3 regions of the Nonomuraea sp. NPDC050310 genome follow, and region 1 is predicted to be linked to each of the others. Evidence: riboswitches for the same ligand, from Rfam matches in the RefSeq annotation. Region 1 holds a riboswitch; each other region holds the start of a gene.
The links. A riboswitch is a leader RNA that binds a small molecule or an ion and turns the genes downstream of it on or off. The one in region 1 is predicted to bind cyclic di-AMP.
Positions count from the first base shown of each region.

Region 2: another riboswitch for cyclic di-AMP. It lies ahead of AB0I67_RS32045 (CHAP domain-containing protein); the one in region 1 lies ahead of AB0I67_RS21850 (C40 family peptidase).
Region 3: another riboswitch for cyclic di-AMP. It lies ahead of AB0I67_RS13085 (CHAP domain-containing protein); the one in region 1 lies ahead of AB0I67_RS21850 (C40 family peptidase).

Region 1 is NZ_JBFAKP010000009.1:7,226-14,240, reverse strand. Features, by position in the region: gene AB0I67_RS21875 (ROK family protein) at 1-467, opposite strand, end outside; gene AB0I67_RS21870 (sugar ABC transporter permease) at 464-1,612, opposite strand; gene AB0I67_RS21865 (ATP-binding cassette domain-containing protein) at 1,605-2,387, opposite strand; gene AB0I67_RS21860 (substrate-binding domain-containing protein) at 2,384-3,466, opposite strand; gene AB0I67_RS21855 (ROK family transcriptional regulator) at 3,532-4,686, shown strand; gene AB0I67_RS21850 (C40 family peptidase) at 4,670-5,128, opposite strand; cyclic di-AMP (ydaO/yuaA leader) riboswitch at 5,273-5,411, opposite strand; gene AB0I67_RS21845 (3-isopropylmalate dehydrogenase) at 5,512-6,561, shown strand; gene AB0I67_RS21840 (branched-chain amino acid aminotransferase) at 6,707-7,015, shown strand, end outside.
Region 2 is NZ_JBFAKP010000018.1:111,752-118,766, forward strand. Features, by position in the region: gene AB0I67_RS32025 (AMP-binding protein) at 1-788, opposite strand, end outside; gene AB0I67_RS32030 (DUF6716 putative glycosyltransferase) at 843-2,009, opposite strand; gene AB0I67_RS32035 (hypothetical protein) at 2,006-2,935, opposite strand; gene AB0I67_RS32040 (aldo/keto reductase) at 3,100-3,915, shown strand; cyclic di-AMP (ydaO/yuaA leader) riboswitch at 4,219-4,372, shown strand; gene AB0I67_RS32045 (CHAP domain-containing protein) at 4,384-5,100, shown strand; gene AB0I67_RS32050 (ABC transporter substrate-binding protein) at 5,437-6,771, shown strand; gene AB0I67_RS32055 (sugar ABC transporter permease) at 6,880-7,015, shown strand, end outside.
Region 3 is NZ_JBFAKP010000004.1:29,508-36,522, reverse strand. Features, by position in the region: gene AB0I67_RS13110 (2-phosphosulfolactate phosphatase) at 1-664, shown strand, start outside; gene AB0I67_RS13105 (dihydrofolate reductase family protein) at 746-1,387, shown strand; gene AB0I67_RS13100 (GNAT family N-acetyltransferase) at 1,460-1,888, shown strand; gene AB0I67_RS13095 (MFS transporter) at 1,893-3,131, opposite strand; gene AB0I67_RS13090 (hypothetical protein) at 3,239-3,475, opposite strand; gene AB0I67_RS13085 (CHAP domain-containing protein) at 3,457-4,122, opposite strand; cyclic di-AMP (ydaO/yuaA leader) riboswitch at 4,130-4,295, opposite strand; gene groL (chaperonin GroEL) at 4,456-6,084, opposite strand; gene AB0I67_RS13075 (cold-shock protein) at 6,415-6,615, opposite strand; gene AB0I67_RS13070 (MoaD/ThiS family protein) at 6,861-7,015, opposite strand, start outside.

The DNA of each region.
Region 1 (7,015 bases):
GTCAGCACGTAGCCGATCTCGCCCGCCGCCCCGTGCGCGCCGGCGAAGACCCGGCCGTCGACGACCAGCGCGGCGGCCAGGCCGGTGCCGAGGTTCAGGTAGAGGCCGCAGGAGACGCCGCGCAGCGCGCCCCAGCGCAGTTCGGCCGCGGCGGCGGCGTTGACGTCGTTGTCGATGGCGACCGGGACCGGCGCGTAGGCCTCGCGCAGCAGCCGGGGCAGTTCGAGGCCGTCCCAGCCGGGCACGTTCGGCGCCAGCCGTACGACGCCCTGGCGGATCACGCCCGTGGTGGAGAAGCCGACCGCGGCCGGGGCCCCGGCCAGGTCGCGGGCGGCGGCCAGCGCGGTGGCCAGGGGATCGTCCCCCGTGCGCAGGCGTACGTGCCCGGCCAGCACGGGGCCGTCGGCGTCGGAGCAGCCAATGGCGATCTTGGTGCCGCCGACGTCGATGCCCAGGACCCGGCTCACCGGCGGGCCACCGAGTCGATCGCCACGGCCAGGACGAGCACGGCGGCGGTCACCATGAAGCGGATGTCGGTGTCGACGCTCAGCAGCAGCATGCCGTTGGTGATCGACTGGATGACCAGGATGCCGAGCAGGGCGTTGTAGGCGCGGCCCCGCCCGCCGAAGAGCGAGGTGCCGCCGATCACCGCGGCGGCGATGGCCATGAGCAGGATGTCGCTGCCGCCGGAGGCCTGGTTGACCGCCGACAGCCGGCTCGCGGCCAGGATTCCGCCGGTCGCGGCCAGCACCGAGGCGAGCGCGAAGGCGAGCACCCGGATGCGGCGCACCGGGATGCCCGCCCGGCGCGCGGCCTCGGCGTCACCGCCCACGGCGTAGAGCCACCGGCCGAAGACGGTGTGCCGCAACACCGCGTCCAGCCCGATCACCAGGCCGCCGAACAGGACCAGCAGCAGCGGCACCCCGCGGTCGGCGCTCAGCGCGAGCACCGCCCCGGCGAGCAGCAGCGCCTGCACGGCCAGCAGGATCGCCGCCGGCCACGGCGGGTCCACGGGCAGCCCGGCCGCCGCCCGCCGCCGGCGCACCACCAGCACGCCGCCCGCCCGGCCCAGCACCAGCACGGCCACGATCGCCCACGACAGCCACGGCGGCAGCCAGGTGTCGCTGAGCCCGGAGACGAAGCCGGCGAAGTCCAGGTTGATTGTGCCGCCGTCGCCCAGCAGGAACCACATCAGCCCGGCCCAGCCCATCAGCCCGGCCAGCGTGACCACGAAGGACGGCATGCGCAGGGTCGTGTGCATGAGGCCGTGCAGCACGCCGATGGCGGCGGCGGCCAGGAGCGCGACGCCGATGGCGGTCAGCGCGGACCAGCCCTCGCGCACGTGCAGGATGGTCATGACCACCGCGGCCAGGCCGCTGACCGAGCCGACCGACAGGTCGATCTCGCCGAGCAGCAGCACCATGATCACGCCGAGCGCGATGGTGCCGGTGGCGGCCAGTTGCAGGGCCAGGTTGGTGAGGTTCTCGGGGGACAGGAAGCGGCTGTTGAGCGACTGCAGGACGGCGGCGATGGCGACCAGGCTGCCGATCGCCGGCCACGGCCCGAGGTCCCCGGCTCTGCCCCTGATCCAACCGGCCTTCAGCTCAGTCATCTGCGGCTCCCGTGATGGCGGCTCCTGTGTCGGCGGCTCCTGCGTCGGCGACTCCTGTGTCGGCGGCTCCCGTGATGGCGGCGACGATCTCCTCCTGGGTGGCTTCCGCGGTGCGGAACTCCCCGGCGTTGCGCCCGAGCCGCAGCACGACCACGCGGTCGCTGACCGCCCGGACGTCGGCCAGGTTGTGCGAGATCACCAGCACGGCCAGCCCGCGCTCGCGCAACCGGGCGATCAGGTCGAGCACCTGGGCGGTCTGCTCGACGCCGAGCGCGGCGGTGGGCTCGTCGAGGATGACCAGGCGAGGCTCGCCGAGCAGGGCGCGGGCGATGGCCACCGACTGGCGCTGCCCGCCGGAGAGCTGGGCGACCGGCACGGTCAGGTCCCGGATCCGCACCTCCAGCCGGGTGAGCAGCTCGCGGGCCCGGCGCTCCATCGCGATGCCGCGGAGCAGCCCGAAGCGGTTCGGCTCGGTGCCGAGGAAGAGGTTGGCGACCACGTCGAGGTTCTCGCAGAGGGCGAGGTCCTGGTAGACCGTGGCGATGCCGAGGGCGCGGGCGTCGTGCGGGCCGGCGATGCGGGCCGGCGAGCCGTCCACGGAGATCGTGCCGCCGTCCGGCGTGATCACGCCGGAGACGACCTTGACCAGGGTGGACTTGCCCGCGCCGTTGTCGCCGACGAGCGCGACGACCTCGCCGGGGCGCAGGTCCAGGCTCGCCCCCGAGAGCGCCTGGACCGCGCCGTAGCGCTTGGTGATCCCGGTGGCGGAGATCACTGCTGCAGGCCCGCCTTCGCGCAGGCGGCCTTGACCTCGGCCGTGCAGATCTGCTCGACGGTGTAGAACCCGTCCTTGACGATCGTGTCCTTGACCTTGTCCGCGGTGACCGCGATGGGGTCGAGCAGGAAGGCCGGGATGTCGGCGGTCCCGTTGTGCACCTTGGCCGGGGCCTGGACCGGGGTGCCCTTGGCCAGGGCCACGGCCAGCTCCGCCGACTTCTCCGCCTCCGCCCGGATGTCCAGGTAGATGGTCATGTACTGCTCGCCGGTGAGGATGCGCTGCACGGCGGCGAGCTCGGCGTCCTGTCCGGTGATCGGCGGCAGGGTCTGGTACCCGGCGCGCTTCATGGCCGCGATGGCGCCGCCCGCCATGCCGTCGTTGGCGCTCAGCACGCCGACGATCCGGTCCTTGCCCAGGGCGGTGATGGCCTGCTCCATCTGCTGCTGCGCCTTGTCGGGGCTCCAGTCGGGGGTGTCGAACTCCCGCCCGACCTTGACCTTGCCCTCCAGGACGCTCTTGGCGCCCTTCTTGTAGTCGGCCGAGCTGGGGTCGGTGGGGGAGCCGTGGATCATCACGATCTCGCCCTGGCCGGCCACGCCCTTGGCGGTCATCGCCTCCAGCAGCGCCCGGCCCTGCATCTCGCCGACACGGACGTTGTTGAAGGAGACGTAGTAGGCGTAGTCGATGCCGGAGATCAGCCGGTCGTAGGCGATCACCGGGACCTTGCGCTGCTTGGCCTGGTTGACCAGGGGCGCGACCGCGCCGGCGTCCACGGCGTCCAGGACGATCACGTTCGCGCCCTGCGCCAGGGCGGCTTCGACCTGCTGTTGCTGCTTGGCGGCGTCCTGGTCGGCGTTGCCGTACAGGAGCTCGCAGTCGGGGCAGAGCTGCTTGACCTTGGCCTCGAACAGCGGGCGGTCGAAGGCTTCGTAGCGGGTGGTCTTGGACTCCGGCAGGAACAGCGCGATCTTGCTGGTCTTGCCGGCCTCGCTGTTCTGGCCTGCCGTACCGGACCCGCAGGCGGTCAGCAGGGCGGCGGCTAAGCAGAGTGCTCCCAGGGCGGCTGTGCGGTGCATCGCCCCTCCTCTCCTATTTGGTAAGAAAGGTAATTTACTATCAACGCGTTGGCTAGACTTCCGCTGTGCTGGGGAATCCGCGGCTGCTCCGCGTGCTGAACGAGCGGCAGCTCCTCGATCGGCTGGCCGCCCACGGTCCCGCCGCGCGCGCGGACCTGGCGAAGGCGACCGGCCTGTCCAAACCGACCGTCTCCGCCGTGCTGGCCGGGCTGGAGGAGGACGGCCTCGTGCACCTGGTGGGCGAGGTCCTGGGCCGGCCCGGGCCGGTCAGCTCGCTGTACGACCTCAACGCCGCCGCCCGGCACGTGGCGGGCATCGACATCGGCCGCGACTGGATCCGGGTGGCCGTCGCCGACCTGCGGGCCGCCTTCGTCGGGCGGACCGACGCACGCAACACCGCCCGCACCTCCGCCGAGCTGGCCGCCTGCGTGGCCGAGCTGACCCGGCAGGCCGCCGCCGAGGCCGGGGTCGAGTGGTCCTCGATCGCCTGCGCAGTGGTCGGGGCGCCGGGCGTCTACGACCCCGCGGCCGGGCTGCTCTCCCTCGCCCCCAACCTGCCCGGTCCTGACCTGGGCGAACGGCTGGCCGCCGCGCTCGGCGTCGAGCTGGTCATCGAGAACGACATCAACCTCGCCGCGGTCGGCGAGATGGCGTACGGCGAGGGCCGCGGCAAGGTCAACTTCGCGCTGGTCTCGGTCGGCACCGGCGTCGGGATGGGCATCGTCATCAACGGCGAGCTCTACGTCGGCGCCCGCGGAGCGGCCGGCGAGGTGTCCTACCTGCCGGCCGCCGAGGCGCCCGAGGGCGACGAGACCCTGGAGCGCGGCGCCACCGAGACGGTCGCCGCCGCGCCCGGCGTGGTGCGCGCCGCCCAGGCCGCCGGGCTGCTGCTGGACAGCGCCCGCGAGGTCTTCGCCGCCGCGGCAGGGGGCGACCCGGTCGCGTTGTCGGTGGTCGACGGCGAGGGCCGGCGGATCGGCGGGCTGCTGGTCGCGGTGGCGGCCGTGCTCGACCCGGAGGTGATCGTGCTCACCGGCGGCGTCGGGCACAACCTTGACCTGCTCGGGCGCTCCATCCAGCGGCGGATCGCCGAGCTGGGGCCGCTGCGGCCCCAGGTGGTGGCCAGCGCGCTGGGCGACAGCGGGGTGCTGCTGGGCGCGGTCGCCCACGCCAAGGCCCGGGCCTGGGAGCTGATCTTCGAGCTCAGAGGCTCGCGGTAGGCATCGTCTCGGCGGGCTTGGCCTTCTGCTTCAGCAGGGCCGCCCAGAGCGCGACGCCCTTGGGGTCGGGCCGGACCGCGCCGACGAAGGCGCCGCGCCGCCAGCCGCTGAGCCGCTCCTCCTTGACCACGTCACCGGAGTGCGGGGCGTGCACCATGTACCCGGGGCGGCTGATCATGCCCACGTGCCCGAGGCCGGAGAAGAAGACCATGTCGCCCGGCTTGAGCTCCTTCCAGGAGATCTTCCTGCCGAAGGCGGAGTACTGCTGGGCCGCGGTGCGGGGCAGCTCGATGCCCGCGCTCTCGTAGGCGCGGAGCATGAGTCCGGAGCAGTCGTAGCCGCGGTCGGAGGTCCCGCCCCAGACGTACGGCACGCCCCGCTTGGACATGGCGTAGGCGAGGGCCTTCTTCCAGGCGGGCGGCTTGACGGCCCGGTCGCGCACCTCCTTGACCTGGGCGGCGTCCAGTGTGATGCTGGCGGCCTTCTCCGGCGTGCTGCCCGCGCCGGCCGAGGCGTGGGCCGGGGCCGGGGTGGCGGCGAGCGCCAGCGGGAAGGCGAGGGCGGCGAGAACGAGGCGAGACAGGGGAGGGTCCTTCCACGCGGCCGACCGGGTTAGCTGACGGGCTCGGGCCTGGAAGTCGGCCCTACACGAAGGGATTCGCCCCATGAAGAAAGGTGGGTCCCCGGCTCTGTCACGGACGTGACGGATTAGGCTCGTGGGACTCTAACGAAAGGGTCAAAAGGTCGCAAATCGGACAAAAAGTAGTGTCCGCCTTTTGAGATAGGTTGTTCGCAGGGCGAGACAGGGGGGTAGGGTACGTTCTCATGGAGTCGCGCAACATTCGTCTGGCCGTGATCCCCGGAGACGGGATCGGCACCGAAGTCGTCGCCGAAGGACTGAAGGTCCTCAACGCGACCGGTGTCAAGATCGAGACCACCCACTACGACCTGGGTGCCGCTCGCTACCACCGCACCGGCGAAGTGCTGCCCGACGCCACCCTCGACGAGCTGCGCGGCTACGACGCGATCCTGCTCGGCGCGGTCGGCGACCCCAGCGTGCCGCCGGGCGTCCTGGAGCGCGACCTGCTGCTCAAGCTCCGCTTCGAGCTCGACCACTACGTCAACCTCCGGCCCGTGAAGCTGTTCCCGGGCGTCGAGACGCCGCTGGCCGGCGTCGCGCCGGAGGACATCGACATGGTGGTCGTCCGTGAGGGCACCGAGAGCCTCTACGCGGGCGCCGGCGGCGTGCTGCGCAAGGGCACCCCGCACGAGATCGCCACCCAGGAGTCGCTCAACACCGCCTTCGGCGTGGAGCGCGTGGTCCGCTACGCCTTCGCCAAGGCCGCCGAGCGGCCCCGCAAGAAGCTCACCCTGGTCCACAAGACCAACGTCCTCACCTTCGCCGGCGACCTGTGGGCCCGCACCGTCAAGCGGGTCGCCGCCGACTTCCCCGAGGTCACCACCGACTACCAGCACATCGACGCCGCCTCGATGTTCTTCGTCACCGACCCCGGCCGCTTCGACGTGATCGTCACCGACAACCTCTTCGGCGACATCATCACCGACATCGGCGCCGCCATCGCCGGTGGCATCGGCCTGGCCGCCAGCGGCAACGTCAACCCCGACCGCACCGCGCCGAGCATGTTCGAGCCCGTCCACGGCAGCGCGCCCGACATCGCCGGCCAGGGCAAGGCCGACCCGACCGCGACCATCCTCTCCATCGCCATGCTCCTCGAGCACCTCGGGCTGACCGCCGAGGCCGAGCGCGTCGAGCAGGCCGTCGCCGCCGACATCCTCGAGCGGAGCGGCGGCCGGGTGCGCGGCACCCAGGAGATCGGTGACGACATCACCGCACGAGTAGCCGGCGGCGCCTAGCCGTACCCGGCCGGGCGCCCTTCGCGCTCCGGCCTGCCTGCCCTACGAACGCCTGGTGGCCGCAGCCACCAGGCGTTTTTGGTATAGATGCCGCTACATCCCAGATACTGGACATAAGCCCGCCTCGCGAAAGAAGGACTCCGCCATGACGCTCAGCTTCGACGTGCAACTCTCCGACCGCGCGCGCACCGCGGCCGAGCGCGACCAGATACTCGCGGCGCCCGGCTTCGGTCAGCACTTCACCGACCACATGATCTCGATCGACTTCACTGAGGAGCTCGGCTGGCACAACGCGCGGCTCGAGCCGTACGGGCCGTTGACGCTCGACCCGGCGACCTCGGTCTTCCACTACGCGCAGGAGCTCTTCGAGGGGCTCAAGGCCTACCGCCAGAGCAACGGCTCCATCGTGGCCTTCCGCCCGTACGCCAACGCGGCGCGCTTCAACAAGTCCTGC
Region 2 (7,015 bases), on a different contig from region 1:
AGGCCGAAGCCCGGCGTGGCGGTGCAGGTCGCGCCCAGGTCGGACAGGAGCCGCAGCCACTCCTGGGGCCGCCGGACGAAGGCCAGCGGCTGCATCATCCAGCAGTCGTAGCCGGCGTACATCGGCATGAGCAACTGGGCGCCCAGGCCCATGTCGTGGAAGAGCGGCAGCCAGGCCACCATGCGGTCGTGCGGGCCGGCTCCCGACAGCTCGGTGATCTGGGCGAGGTTGGCGAAGGCCCCGCCGTGGGTGATCGCGACGCCGCGGGGAGCTCCCGTCGTCCCCGCGGTGTACTGCAGGTAGGCCACCGCCTCCGGGTCGGCGGGTAACGGCTCGAACGGCAGGTCGGGCAGTTGGTCGGTGGCCAGAGCGCCTTCGACGAGCGGGGCGAGCCCGCTGGTGGTGAGCACGAGGCGCGGGTCGCAGTCGAGCGCGACGGCCTCGAAGCGCTCGCTGAGCGCCCCGCCGGCTGGGGGCGGCACCGGGACCGGCAGCACGCCGGCGTACAGGCAGCCGAAGAAGGCGTCGGCGAAGTCGGGGCCGGTGTCGTAGGCGAGCAGCACCCGGTCGCCGGGCGCGGCCAGCCCTCGCAGCGCCGCGGCGACCGCCTGGGCGCGCTGGTCGAGCTGGGCGTGCGTGACGGCGATGAGGTGCTGGTCGTCGAGCACGTAGACGTGCGGCGCGACGTCGGGCAGGGTGGCGGCGCGCAGGCGCAGCAGGGCGGTGAGAGTCCCCGGGTGGGAGCCCGGCGGGGCCGCCGGGGCGATCTCTGGCGAGATTTGCGTCACGCGGGGAGGCTGGCACGGGGGACTTGTAAGTGATTGGGAAGTGGTTGCAAAGCGTCACGCCAGGGCGCGGCGCAGCTTGCGCTTGGCGCGGTAGCCGGCGCGCAGCAGCCGCGGCGGCACCTCGACGCGCAGCCGGGCCCGGCGGCGGGCGGCGGCGTGCTCGGGCCCGTCGAGCAGGGAGCGCGAGCGCATCCGCGGCCCGGCGGCCAGCGCGGTGAGCAGGCCCACCCAGTCGCTGTCGCGCTGGAAGTAGTTGGCCTCGCACCAGGCCGGATCGGGATCGCGGAAGCGCCCCGCGGCCAGCTCGGCCAGGGAGCCGAGCACCCCGCTGCCCTCGAAGACCAGGTTGATCATCTCGGCGCTGACCCCGAAGTCGTCCAGCACCAGCAGGGGCACCTCGCGGGCGATCGCCTCCAGCGCCGCGGTCGAGCTCACCGTGACGAACCCCGCCGCGCGGTCCAGATGCTCCTGCATGGAGCCGGCCTCGAAGCTCAGCCGCCCGGGCTCGCCCAGGTCGCGCCAGAGCCGGGGGTAGGGGTGGCGCTCGTTGTGCGTCTGGCGCTCGCCCTCCAGCGCGCGGAGCTTGACCACGACGTCCAGGTCGGGCCGGGCCTCGGCCAGCTCGGCCAGGGCCAGCAGGATCCGCTCGCGCTGCTCGCGCGGGCCGGGCACCTTGGCCTGCGTGGCGAAGACCACGCGCCGCCGCTCCCCCGCCGCCTGCGGCCGGCCCGGCGTGGGGGCCGTGCGCAGGAAGGGCAGCCGGGCCAGGCCGACCGCGCCGCCGCCGCCGAGCTGCCGGGACAGCGCCTCGAACTCGGCCACCTCGCGCGCGCTGTGCGCCACGAACAGGTCGCAGCCGCTGCGGTAGAGCCAGGCCTTCTCGGTCGCCGGCACCGCGATCCCCGGCAGGCCGGTGACGAACACCGGGCGGGGCCGCAGCCCGGCCAGCACCGAGGAGACCAGCACGTCGACGACCGGGCCGGTGCAGGCCACCACGATGGCGTCGGGGCGCAGCCGCTCCGCCGTACGCCGCAGGGCCCGGGCGGACAGGACGCCCGCGAGCGGGCGGGCGCCCGCGGCGGCGGCGATCTGCTGGGCGGAGGGCACGATCGGGGTGCGGACGACGGCGAGCTCGGCGTGGCAGCCGGCGGGCAGATCGTCCAGGAGGCAGGCCGCCCACTTCAGGTAGGAGTCGGAATCGGCGACGGCCAGGATCTTCACGGTCGGGCGGCTCTTCCTGAGAGGCCGGAGGCCGGGCCCCCGGAGAGGGTGAGATGGTCGCGCAGGTCGGGTGCGGCGCGGCTGGTCCACCAGTCGTCGGGGACCTCGACCGGCTCGACGGCGACGCCGCGCGGGCTCAGCAGGACACGCAGCGAGCTGATCGCGGTGGAGGGCAGGCTGAGCACGCGCTGCTCGGCGCCCAGGCCGCGCAGGCTGAGCTCGGCGGGCATGCCGGGCTCGTGCACGGTGATGCCGGGCCGCTCGCGCAGCAGCGCCAGGTCGGTCGGGTCCTCGCGGCGGTGCGGGAAGTAGGCGACGGGCTCGTCGGCCGCCAGCGCGGTGATCCAGCCGAGGTAGCGGTCGCGGTGGACCAGGCCGTTGCGGACCAGCGAGGTGCCGAGCACGACGGTGCGCTGCGGCGGTCCAGGCCGGTCGAGCGGCTGCGCCCGCAGCCAGGCGAAATCGTGGCTGATCACGTCGAACCCCGCGGCTCGTACGGCTTCCGCCAGCCGCTCCTCCACCGGCAGCGCGGTGAACACCGTCACCCGGCGCTTCCCCGCGTGCAGCCGCAGCCCGGCGGCCAGCCCCAGCGCGCGGCGGGCCACGCCCGGCGTCGCGCGGGCACGGACCAGCGGCCGGCCGGGACCCGCGGCCAGCAGCTCCAGCAGCCGGATGGTCGCCAGCCCGTCGTCCACGATCACCACCGGCCGCCACGAGGTCAGCCAGCGCACCTGCACGCGGCCGGAGAAGGCGTCGCCCACCGCCCCCAGGCGGCTGGGCATACGTTCGCGCGGCTCGGCCACCTCCACCCCCAGAGGCAGGCCGAGCCGCGCGAGCTCGGCGCGGGTGGCGCGCAGGGCGCGCACGCCCGCCCGCGGCACGATCACCGTCGTGGGCCCGAGCAGGCCGGCGTGGTGGGCTTCCACCGCGCAGATCATCTGGAGTGGCGATTCCACCCAGGCCGGCCACACGCTATGGGCCTCCCTCTCCTCACGGAACCGCACGGGCGATCCCGCGGGCCGACGACCGTGGCCCGACACTAACCCGGCCCTCTGACGCCATCGGTAACGCAGGGTGAACAATGAGATGCATGAACTCACTGCTGCTCAACACCGACGGCGTCCAGATTCCGCAGCTCGGCTACGGCGTCTGGCAGGTGCCCGACGAGGACGCCGAGCGGGCGGTCGGGCTGGCCCTGGAGGCGGGCTACCGCAGCATCGACACCGCGCGGCTGTACAACAACGAGGAGGGCGTCGGCCGGGCCGTGCGCAACTCCGGGCTGCCGCGCGAGAAGCTCTTCATCACCACCAAGCTCTGGAACGACGACCACGGCCGGGTGGCGGAGGCGTTCGAGGAGAGCATGGCGCGGCTCGGCCTCGACCAGCTCGACCTGTTCCTGATCCACTGGCCCGCGCCCAAGCAGGACCTCTACGTCCAGGCGTGGAAGGAGCTGGAGCGGCTGTACCACGACGGCCGGGTGCGCGCCATCGGCGTCTCCAACTTCACCGTCAAGAACCTCCAGCGGCTGATGGACGAGACGCAGATCGTGCCCTCGATCAACCAGATCGAGCTGCACCCCAACCTGCCGCAGACCGAGCTGCGCGCCTTCCACGAGGCCAACGGCATCCTGACCGAGGCGTGGAGCCCGCTCGGCCAGGGCCGGGGGCTGCTGGAGGAGCGGGCGCTGGCCACGCTGGGCGAGAAGCACGGGCGCACGCCCGCCCAGATCGTGCTGCGCTGGCACATCCAGCTCGGCAACGTGGTGATCCCCAAGTCGGTCACCCCGTCGCGGATCAAGGAGAACATCGACGTCTTCGACTTCATCCTGGACGCCGAGGACATGGCCGCGATCGGCGCGCTGAACAACGGCAAGCGCCTGGGTCCCGACCCGGCCGAATTCGGCTGATCCCGGCCGTTGCGTTCCCCCGGTCCCGGGCCGGGGGAACGCCGTCGGCAAAGGTAAAGTCAGGGGCTGGCGGAGGGTCCGAAAAAGATCTACTCATGGGGGTCCGGCGAACCGGCCGATTCCCCGATCGCCCTGCCCACAGGGGTTTTCCGTAGATCGGCGGCTATTGATCTACAGCCGATTTTACTGCCCGGACATTTACAGATTTGTAATCTCCTTGCCGCGTGTATTACCTTTTGGTCACTCCCGGCAAACGAACGGCCATCCGTTCCTTGCCTTGACCGACCACCTCTCACAGGCCCCCGCCTGTGACCGCTGAATCCGCCACCGCGCGGAACCGGGGACCCAAAAGTCTCACTGGGGTGAATCGGCGCCGACCCCGCCAGGGGCGCGCCGTAGGGCAGCTTCACGTCCGAACCCGTCAGCTAACCCGGTAAGCGGCATGAAGCAAGGAGTGTCCTTTCCCTCATGGCAAAACACCGTCGCGTGCGTCCTTCCAAGGCCCAGCTCGTCTCCGCCGGTCTCGGCGCCGCCCTTTTCGCGGCCACCGGATTCGGCGCCCACGTCGCACACGCTGACACCGTCAAGCCCGAGATCGGCGGCGTCCCCGAGGTCGCCGCACTCGCCTTCAACGCCCCCAAGGAAGCACCCGCCGCGCCCGCCGCGGCACCCAAGGCCGCCATGCCGGCCAAGCCGTCCCTCACCAAGGTCCTCGGCCTCGCCCGTCAGCAGATCGGCGTGAGCGAGAACTCCAGTGGCGGAGGCACCAAGTTCCAGAACTGGTACGCCGCCTCCAAGCGCGCCCAGGAGACCATCAAGCGTGACGGCGGCTCCACCAAGGCCTACCTGAACGCCGCCTGGTGCTCGATGTTCGTGTCCTGGGTCGGCGAGCACACCGGCGCCCGCAGCTCCGTTGGCTGGGACGCCTACACCGTGACCCACGCCAAGTGGTTCAAGAACAACAACCGCTGGGGCACCACGCCCAAGCCCGGCGCGGTCGTCTTCTTCTCCTGGTCCGGCAGCAAGAGCCTGGACGGCATCGCCCACGTGGGCTTCGTCGAGAAGGACAACGGCAACGGCACGATCACCACGATCGAGGGCAACACCGGCAACGGCAAGGTCGAGCAGCGTGTCCGGCCGAAGTCCCAGGTCGTCGGCTACGGCTACCCCGAGTACGGCAAGTAGGAGCTCGCGGCCCGTCCCCCGGGCCGCCTCCACTTCCCGGTGACCACCGCAGAAGCGCCCGCCCCTCCCAGGGGCACCCCCTCCCCAAGAGACGCCCGCCCCTCCCCAGGGGCGGGCGTTTCTTGCGTGTTTCGCGACACCCAGGATGGGAGCGCTCCCACCATCCTCTCCGTCCCCTTCATGCCGACATATCCGTTTAAGAAACCAGAAAACGCTCTCTCGGTCACGGTTGTGTTTCAGCCCGTTGACGAGCGAGCCCACCATGGCCACTCTTCATGGGAGCGCTCCCAAGCCTCACCCCCGAATCCCCCACGGGCGCACACGAAAGAGGACCTCATGACCATCAGCAAGCGCCGCGGCGCGGTCGCGGCCCTGGCCGCCATGGCGCTGGTCTCCTGCGGCTCGAACGGCACCACCACCCCCGCGGCCACCGGCGGCGCCGGCTCCCCCGCCGCGCAGGCCGAGCCGATCACCATCCGCGTGCAGACCTTCGGCGGCGGCGCCAACTTCGGCTACAAGACCGCGGTCGAGAAGTGGAACGCCGAGCACAAGGACATCCAGATCAAGCACGAGAACCTCACCGACCAGTTCGAGCAGCAGTACTGGCCCCAGATGATCCAGTGGCTGCAGGCCGGCAGCGGCGCGGGCGACGTGGTGGGCATCGACGAGGGCGGCATGGGCCTGGCGAAGGCCAACAGCGCCTGGTGGGCCGACCTGAAGGAGTTCGGGCTCGACAAGCGCCAGGCCGACTTCCCCGCCTGGAAGTGGGAGAACGGCGTCGCCGGCGACGGCAAGGTCTTCGCCCTCGGCACCGACATCGGCGGCATGAGCCTGTGCTACCGCAAGGACCTGTTCAAGAAGGCCGGCCTGCCCTCCGAGCGCGACGAGGTCAGCGCCCTGTGGCCGACCTGGGACGAGTTCATGAAGGTGGGCCAGCAGTTCCAGGCCAAGGTGCCCGACACGAAGTTCACCGACGGCACCAACACCCTCTACCAGGTGCTGCTCTACCAGGAGGCGGCCAAGAACGGCAACGTCACCTACTTCGACAAGGACAACAACCTGATCGTCGACAAGAACCCGGCGGTCAGGACGGCGTTCGACTTCGCCCAGAAGATGAGCCAGGGGGGCCTGACCGCCAAGCTGCGCAACTTCACCGACGAGTGGGCGACCGGCACCCAGAAGGGCTCCTTCGCCACCCTCGGCTGCCCCTCCTGGATGCTCGGCGTGGTCCAGGGCAACGCCGGTGACGCCGGCAAGGGCAAGTGGGACGTCGCCGCGGTCCCGGGCGGCGGCGGCAACTGGGGCGGCTCCTGGCTCGCGGTGCCCAAGCAGAGCAAGCACCCGAAGGAGGCCGCGCAGGTCGCCGACTACCTGACCAGCGCCGCCGTCCAGGCCGACGTGTTCGCCGAGTTCGGCAACATGCCGAGCAACACCAAGGCCCAGGCCGACCCGAAGGTGCAGGGCGCCAAGAGCGAGTTCTTCGACAACGCGCCCTCCGGCGAGATCTTCGCCAAGTCCGCCGCCTCGCTCCAGCCGGTCTTCCTCGGCGTCAAGCACGCCCAGGTCAAGAACGCCATCGAGTCGGTCATCCAGGGCATGGACGACGGCTCCGTGCCGCACGACAAGGCCTGGCAGCAGCTGGTGGACGACGCGGTGAAGGCCGCGGGCTGACCTAGATCCCGGACTCCGGTACGGCGGCGCGGCCCGCCGACTCGCCGAGCGGGGGCCCGGCCGCCCCGCCGTACCGGATCGTTCCCGACCCGTCTGGAAAGGTCTCCCATGAGCCTCAACGTGGCGCCGCCGCCCGCGGCCCACCGGCCTCCCCGCGGTTCGCGCCGCAGAACGCCCTCCACCGGCCGGCGGGGCTGGTCCGCCTTCGACCTCAAGGCCGTGCCGTACCTGCTGGTCTCCCCCT
Region 3 (7,015 bases), on a different contig from region 1:
GTTCCTGGGCATCCCCCAGTTGGTTGAGACCCCCGCAACCGCGGTGGTGGTCGATGTGATGCGGGCGTTCACCGTGGCGGCCTGGGCGTTCGCGCGTGGGGCCGAGCGGATCGTGCTGGCCGAGAGCCTCGACCAGGCGCTGGCGCTCAAAGCACGCAACCCCGGGTGGGTGGCGTTGAAGGACGGGCCGCCGGCGGCGGGGTTCGACGCGGTGAACTCGCCGGCGATGTTGCGGACGGCCGACCTGAGCGGCCGGACCGTGGTGCAGAAGACGACGGCGGGGACGGTGGGCGCGCTGGCGGTGAAGGACGCGGAGCTGGTGTTGTGCGCGAGTTTCGTGGTGGCCGAGGCGACGGCCCGGCTGCTGCGGGAGCGCGGGTGCGAGAGCGTGACGTACGTGGTGACGGGTGAGGAGGGGCGGGCCGAGGAGGATCTGGCGTGCGCCGAGTACATCGCGCTCCGGGCCGGCGGAGACGAGGTGGAGGCGGCGGGGTTCCTGCGGCGGGCCGGGGTGTCGCGGGCGGCGGCCGAGCTGGCCGAGGGGGTACGGCTGGGCGTGCATCCGGATGATGTCGCGCTGTGTCTTGAGGTCGATCGGTTCCCGTTCGCCATGGTGGCGGCTCTGGAGGGGCCACTGATGGTGCTCAAAGTGGCGGAAAAATAGTCGGCCGAGTGTGTAGAGGAGTCGGGTGCGGCTCCGACCAAGGGGTGAAGGACACCGAACACTGCACACGAAGGAGCCGTCATGGCCAAGCTGATCGTCGCCAACTTCACCATCTCCCTCGACGGCTACGCCGCGGGACCCGGGCAGCGGATGGACGCGCCGTTCGGGGACGGGGCGGATGCGCTGCACGACTGGATGGTCGGCACCCGCGCCTTCCGGGAGTCGCACGGGATGGAGGGTGGCGAGGAGGGCCCGGACAACGACCGGGTGCTCCAGGCGGCGGGCGACTTCGGGGCGACGATCATGGGGCGGAACATGTTCGGCCCGCAGCGTGGCCCGTGGGACGACCACGAGTGGCAGGGCTGGTGGGGCGACAACCCGCCTTTCCACAACGACGTCTTCGTCATGACCCACCACCCGCGGCCGACGCTCAAGCTGGCGGGCGGGACCTCCTTCCACTTCGTGGACGGCACTGCTGAGGAGGTGCTGGCTCGGGCGGTGGCGGCGGCCGGCGGGAAGGACGTGCAGCTGTCCGGTGGGGCGGGGGTGATCCGGCAGTTCCTGCGGGCGCGGCTGGTGGATGAGCTGCGGATCGCGGTGGCGCCGATGTTCATCGGTGGGGGTGAGCGGTTGTTCGATGGGCTGGGGGACGCCATGCAGGGGTATCGGGTGGTTGAGCAGGTCAGCACGAAGGCGGCCACGCATCTGCTGATCACTCGCTAGCCGACTCACCGGCTGCCCTTTCCAGGAGGCTGGGAGGGGAGTCCGTGGTGACGGGTGCTAGCTTGTCCGGCCATGAAGGACCAAGTGCTGACCATCCGCCCCGCCCGCCAGGACGAGGTGCCCGCGATCCTCGCCTTCTGGGCGGAGGCCGCCGAGGGCACCGACCGGCACGACTCGGCCGGCAAGGTGCTCGCCCTGCTCGACCGCGACCCCGAGGCCCTGCTGGTCGCCGAGGTGGACGGGGAACTGGCCGGCACGCTCATCGCGGGGTGGGACGGCTGGCGGGCACACCTGTACCGCCTCGCCGTCCACCCGGATCATCGCCGCAAGGGCATCGGCTCCAAGCTGATCGAGGCCGCCGAGCAGCGGTTCGCCGGGTTCGGGGCGTTCAGGGCGGATGCCATGGTGCTCCACGACAACACCCTCGCCCACCACGCCTGGAAGGCGGCCGGCTACGCCGTACAACCGGAATGGGGCCGCTGGGTCAAGCCGCTCGGCTGAAGGCTCAGCCGTACCGGACCAGCTCGGGCACCCGTACGGCGAGCAGGATGAGGGCGGCGGCCAGGAGGAGCCCGGCGCAGAGCGTGGTGAGGGCGACGCCGACGGTCTGCGCGATGACGCCCAGGATCAGCGCGGAGACCGGCATCACGCCGATGGCGAGCTCCTGCACACCGAGGGCCCGGCCGTGGAGCGCGGGCTCGGTGGTCATGAGCAGCAGCGTGGTCTGCAGCACCCCGAAGACCGCGCTGAGCACGCCGATGCCGATCATCACCACGTAGGCGGCGGTGACGTTCTGGGCCACCGCGAACACCGCCCACAGCAGGCCCCACCCGGCGGTGCCCAGCACGAAGGCGCCGCCCTTGAAGCGGAAGTCGCCGAGCCCGGCGATGATCAACGACCCGACCAGGCCGCCCACGCCGCAGCAGGTGAGCAGGACGCCCAGCCCGGCGGCGTCGAGGCCGAGCGACTGCTGGGCGAAGACCGGCATGAACGACTGGTAGATCGGCCAGAGCAGGATGTTGGCCGCGAGGGTGACCAGGAGGATGGCGACCGCCAGCCGGTTGCGGGCGATGGCGCGGAACCCGCCGGTGATCATCGACAGCACGCGCTCGGGCTCGTGCCGGACCGGGTCGCCCAGGCCGCGCAGCGGGATCAGCAACACCAGCGAGAGCCCATACCAGGCCGTCGAGATCCACAACGCGGCCGGCGCGCCCAGCGTGGAGATCAGCGCGCCGCCGGCCGCCGGACCGATCACCTGGGGCAGGTTCATGGCCATCGTGTTCAGGGCGTTGGCGTTGCTCAGGTTCTCGCGTCCGACCAGGTCGAGCACCATGGACGAGCGGGCCGGCTGCGAGGGCGACTGCGCCAGCCCGAGGGCCAGGCCGCCCGCCACCAGCGCCCAGTACGGCAGCAGGTCGAACGAGGCCAGCCCGGCCACGGCACCCGCGGTGACCAGCGCCCAGGCGCAGGCGATGATCAGGAGGCCGACCCGGTTGTGCCGGTCGGCGACCGCGCCCGCGATCGGGCCCAGCAACATCGGCGCCAGCCGCGCGGCGGTGAAGACCGCGACCAGGAACTCCGACCCGGTCGTCTCGTAGGCGAGCCAGCCGAGCACGAGCGTCTGGGTCCAGACGCCGCCGAAGAAGAACAGGTTCGACAGCCAGAGCAGCCGGAACCGGCCGTTGGCGCGAAGCGCGGACAGGGCCGTGCCCAGGCCCAGTTTGGACGGCTTCGCTCGCAGCACCGGGCGGGCTCCTTCTGATCACGGCTGGGGAGACGCCGCAATGGTATACCACTAGCGATTGAGCGGGGCCGCGGCCAGTGCGGTGGCCGCGACCCCACGTTTTCAGGCTAGGTACGGCGGCGCCACCCCGCATCGCGCAGCCGGCCGACCTTGCCGCTCCGGCCGGGTGAGGCCGAGGTCAACCCATCGATTGACCCGCCGGCCGCCCGGTGCCGTCCCGGGCGGCGCTGCCACCGCCGGGTGACGAGGGCGGTCAGGAACACCCCGGCCAGCACCACCGTGCCCGCATCCGCCGGCGGCAGGTTCTCCGCTCCGGGAGTACGGCTCAGCACAGCAGCCTGCAACGCCGCCCCCTACCGGCACCAAGGGACATCGGCGAGAGAGCCGAGCCGGGAGAAGCGGGGGCGGCCGATGCGGCGGTGGGCTCGGGGGCAGGAGCTGACGCGGCCGGCGTGGCGGCGACCGCGGGCGGCGGCGTGGCTGCGGGAGTGGCGGCTGCGGCGAGGGTCTGTTCGTAGGTGGCCCCGTCGACCTTCACCAGCCGCGGCAGCCCATACCCCACCACCGTCCCGGTGTCGCGAACCTTCCGTTTGAGGTAAACGCCGTCGGCGTTCCCCTCAATCGTATGGATCTTGGTCCCGGCGACCTTCTCCACGATGCCGACATGGCTGATCCCGCCGACCGACTTCGGCCCGCTCCAGTTGTAGAACACGAACGCCCCAGGCTCCGGCGTGGTGCTCCAAGCACCCTGCTGCCGGAACCAGTTGGCATGCGCCGGCGTATACGCGAACCGTCCCGCGTATTCGGCCACCCCTGCCTGATCGGCGGCCCAGGCGAGGAACATGTCACACCAGGCGGCGGTCTTGAAGGAGTACGAGTCGTCGACGTGCGTGCCATACCAGTCGCCGTATTTGGTATAGCCGCCGCTTTCCTCCCTGTACGGCAGTTCAGCTTCGATGACCTTGAACAACTTGTCCGAGATCGGATCCAATTGGGGGCGGTCCTCTCCTAGGACGCCTACCGGGTTAGCTGACGGGTTCGGGCCAGGAGAAAGCCGCCCTACCGCTGGTTTCGAGCAGGCCGCACTCTGCTCGGGGTCGCGGATTCACCCCAGAAAGTTGGGTCCCCGGCTCCCCGCGCACGGGGACTCGGCGATCGGACGGCCGCCTTCCCGTTGAAGGCCGATAACCGTCCGGTAACGCGGGACTGTAATAGGACTCCAACCGAAATGCCAAATAAAGGTAGGTAAAATCCCGCGAACACCAAGAGCGCACACGCAAAAGGCGGCCCCCGAAGGGACCGCCTGAAGCGTGTGGATCAGGACTTAGAAGTCCATGTCCCCGCCGCCGGGCATGCCGCCGGGAGCAGCCGGGGTCTTCTCCGGCTTCTCGGCGATGACAGCCTCGGTGGTCAGGAACAGCGCCGCGATGGAAGCGGCGTTCTGCAGCGCGGAGCGCGTCACCTTGGCCGGGTCGATGATGCCCGACTCGAACATGTTGACGTACTCGCCGGTCGCGGCGTTGAGGCCCTCACCCGGGGTCAGGTTGCGAACCTTCTCCACCACGACGCCGCCCTCGAGACCGGCGTTGACCGCGATCTGCTTGAGCGGCTCCTCCAGAGCCTTGCGCACGATCGCCGCGCCGGTGGCCTCGTCGCCGGTGAGCTCGAGCTTGTCGAACGCCTTGGCGCCGGCCTGCAGCAGCGCGACACCACCGCCGGGGACGATGCCCTCCTCGACGGCCGCCTTCGCGTTGCGAACGGCGTCCTCGATGCGGTGCTTGCGCTCCTTGAGCTCGACCTCGGTGGCCGCGCCGGCCTTGATGACGGCGACGCCGCCGGCCAGCTTGGCGAGGCGCTCCTGGAGCTTCTCGCGGTCGTAGTCGGAGTCGGTGCGGTCGATCTCGGAGCGGATCTCGTTGACCCGGCCGGAGATCTGGTCCGCGTCACCGGCGCCGTCGACGATGGTCGTCTCGTCCTTGGTGACGACGACCTTGCGAGCGCGGCCGAGCAGGTCGAGGGTGGCGTTCTCGAGCTTGAGACCGACCTCCTCGGCGATGACCTGGCCGCCGGTCAGGATGGCGATGTCGTTCAGCATGGCCTTGCGGCGGTCACCGAAGCCGGGCGCCTTGACCGCGACGGACTTGAACAGCCCGCGGATCTTGTTGACGACCAGGGTGGCCAGGGCCTCGCCCTCGATGTCCTCGGCGATGATCAGCAGCGGCTTGCCGGACTGCACGACCTTGTCGAGAACGGGGAGCAGGTCCTTGTTGGCGGAGACCTTGCTGTTGACGATCAGGATGTAGGGGTCCTCGAGGACGGCCTCCATCCGGTCGGGGTCGGTCACGAAGTAACCGGACACGTACCCCTTGTCGAAGCGCATGCCCTCGGTGAGCTCGAGCTCGAGGCCGAAGGTGTTGCTCTCCTCGACGGTGATGACGCCTTCCTTGCCGACCTTGTCCATCGCCTCGGCGATGAGCGCGCCGATCTCGGGGTCGGCGGCGGAGATGGAGGCGGTCGAAGCGATCTGCTCCTTGGTCTCCACGTCCTTGGCCAGCTTGGAGAGTTCCTCGCTGACGCGCTCGACGGCGGCCTCGATGCCCTTCTTCAGGGCCATCGGGTTGGCGCCGGCGGCAACGTTGCGCAGGCCCTCGCGCACCAGCGCCTGGGCGAGCACGGTGGCGGTGGTGGTGCCGTCACCCGCGACGTCGTCGGTCTTCTTGGCGACTTCCTTGACGAGCTCCGCACCGATCTTCTCGTACGGGTCCTCGAGCTCGATCTCCTTGGCGATGGACACACCGTCGTTGGTGATCGTGGGGGCGCCCCACTTCTTCTCCAGAACGACGTTGCGGCCCTTCGGGCCGAGGGTCACCTTGACGGCGTCGGCGAGCTGGTTCATACCGCGCTCGAGACCGCGCCGGGCGTCCTCGTCAAACGCGATCATCTTGGCTGCCATAAGGCTGGACCTCCCAGATGCAGGGTGGTTTGCATAAGGGATCGAGCCGAAGCCCGCGACGGCATATAGGCCTGCATCTCCCTGCGGCAGGCCCCATCGCCTCGATCCATCATTGGCACTCTGCTATCGAGAGTGCCAACGAACTGTTTAGCACTCTACCCGGTCGAGTGCAAGCCGACGCCATGAGTCGGCTGCTCATGAGGGTGCCTCACCTGGGACGGGTCGCCGGAGGCCGGGGCTCGGGCCGGGTCCGGAACGGACCCGGCCACGCGCGTTCGTGGGCGGTTCGCACGGACTGCGTTGCCGTACGAACCACCGGCCAGGTGTGTGTCAGACCGCTCGGACAGATTCGGCCTGCGGCCCCTTCTGTCCCTGCGTGATCTCGAACTCGACCCGCTGGCCCTGCTCGAGAGACCGATAGCCGTCCATCATGATCGCTGAGTAATGGACGAAGACATCCTTACCACCGTCTACCGCGATGAAGCCGTAGCCCTTGTCCGCGTTGAACCACTTGACGGTGCCCTGCGCCACTTCCGACTCCTCTAACTGGGCTCCGGACCTCGCCCATTCCTCTCGCAAGATCCGCAGTCTTCCTGACTTAAGGGGATTTCCAGCCAGTCGACCGCACTCGACCATACCTGTGAGGTGGCATTGGGGAACAGAGTCAAGCACAAAACTGCTTAGCGCTACATTTCCTTTAAGTTTGAAATGTCCCTGCAGATACGAACACCCCCCGGGCGAGGGCCCAGGGGGTGCGTCGTACGGAAGGGGCCGGATCAGCCGCCCGCGACCGCCGGGATGATCGAGATCTGCGCGCCTTCGGGCGTCGCGGTGTCAAGGCCCTCGGAGAAACGGACGTCCTCTTCCCCGACATAGACATTGACAAAACGGCGAATCTTGCCCGATTCATCCAGAATTCGCGCGCCGATAC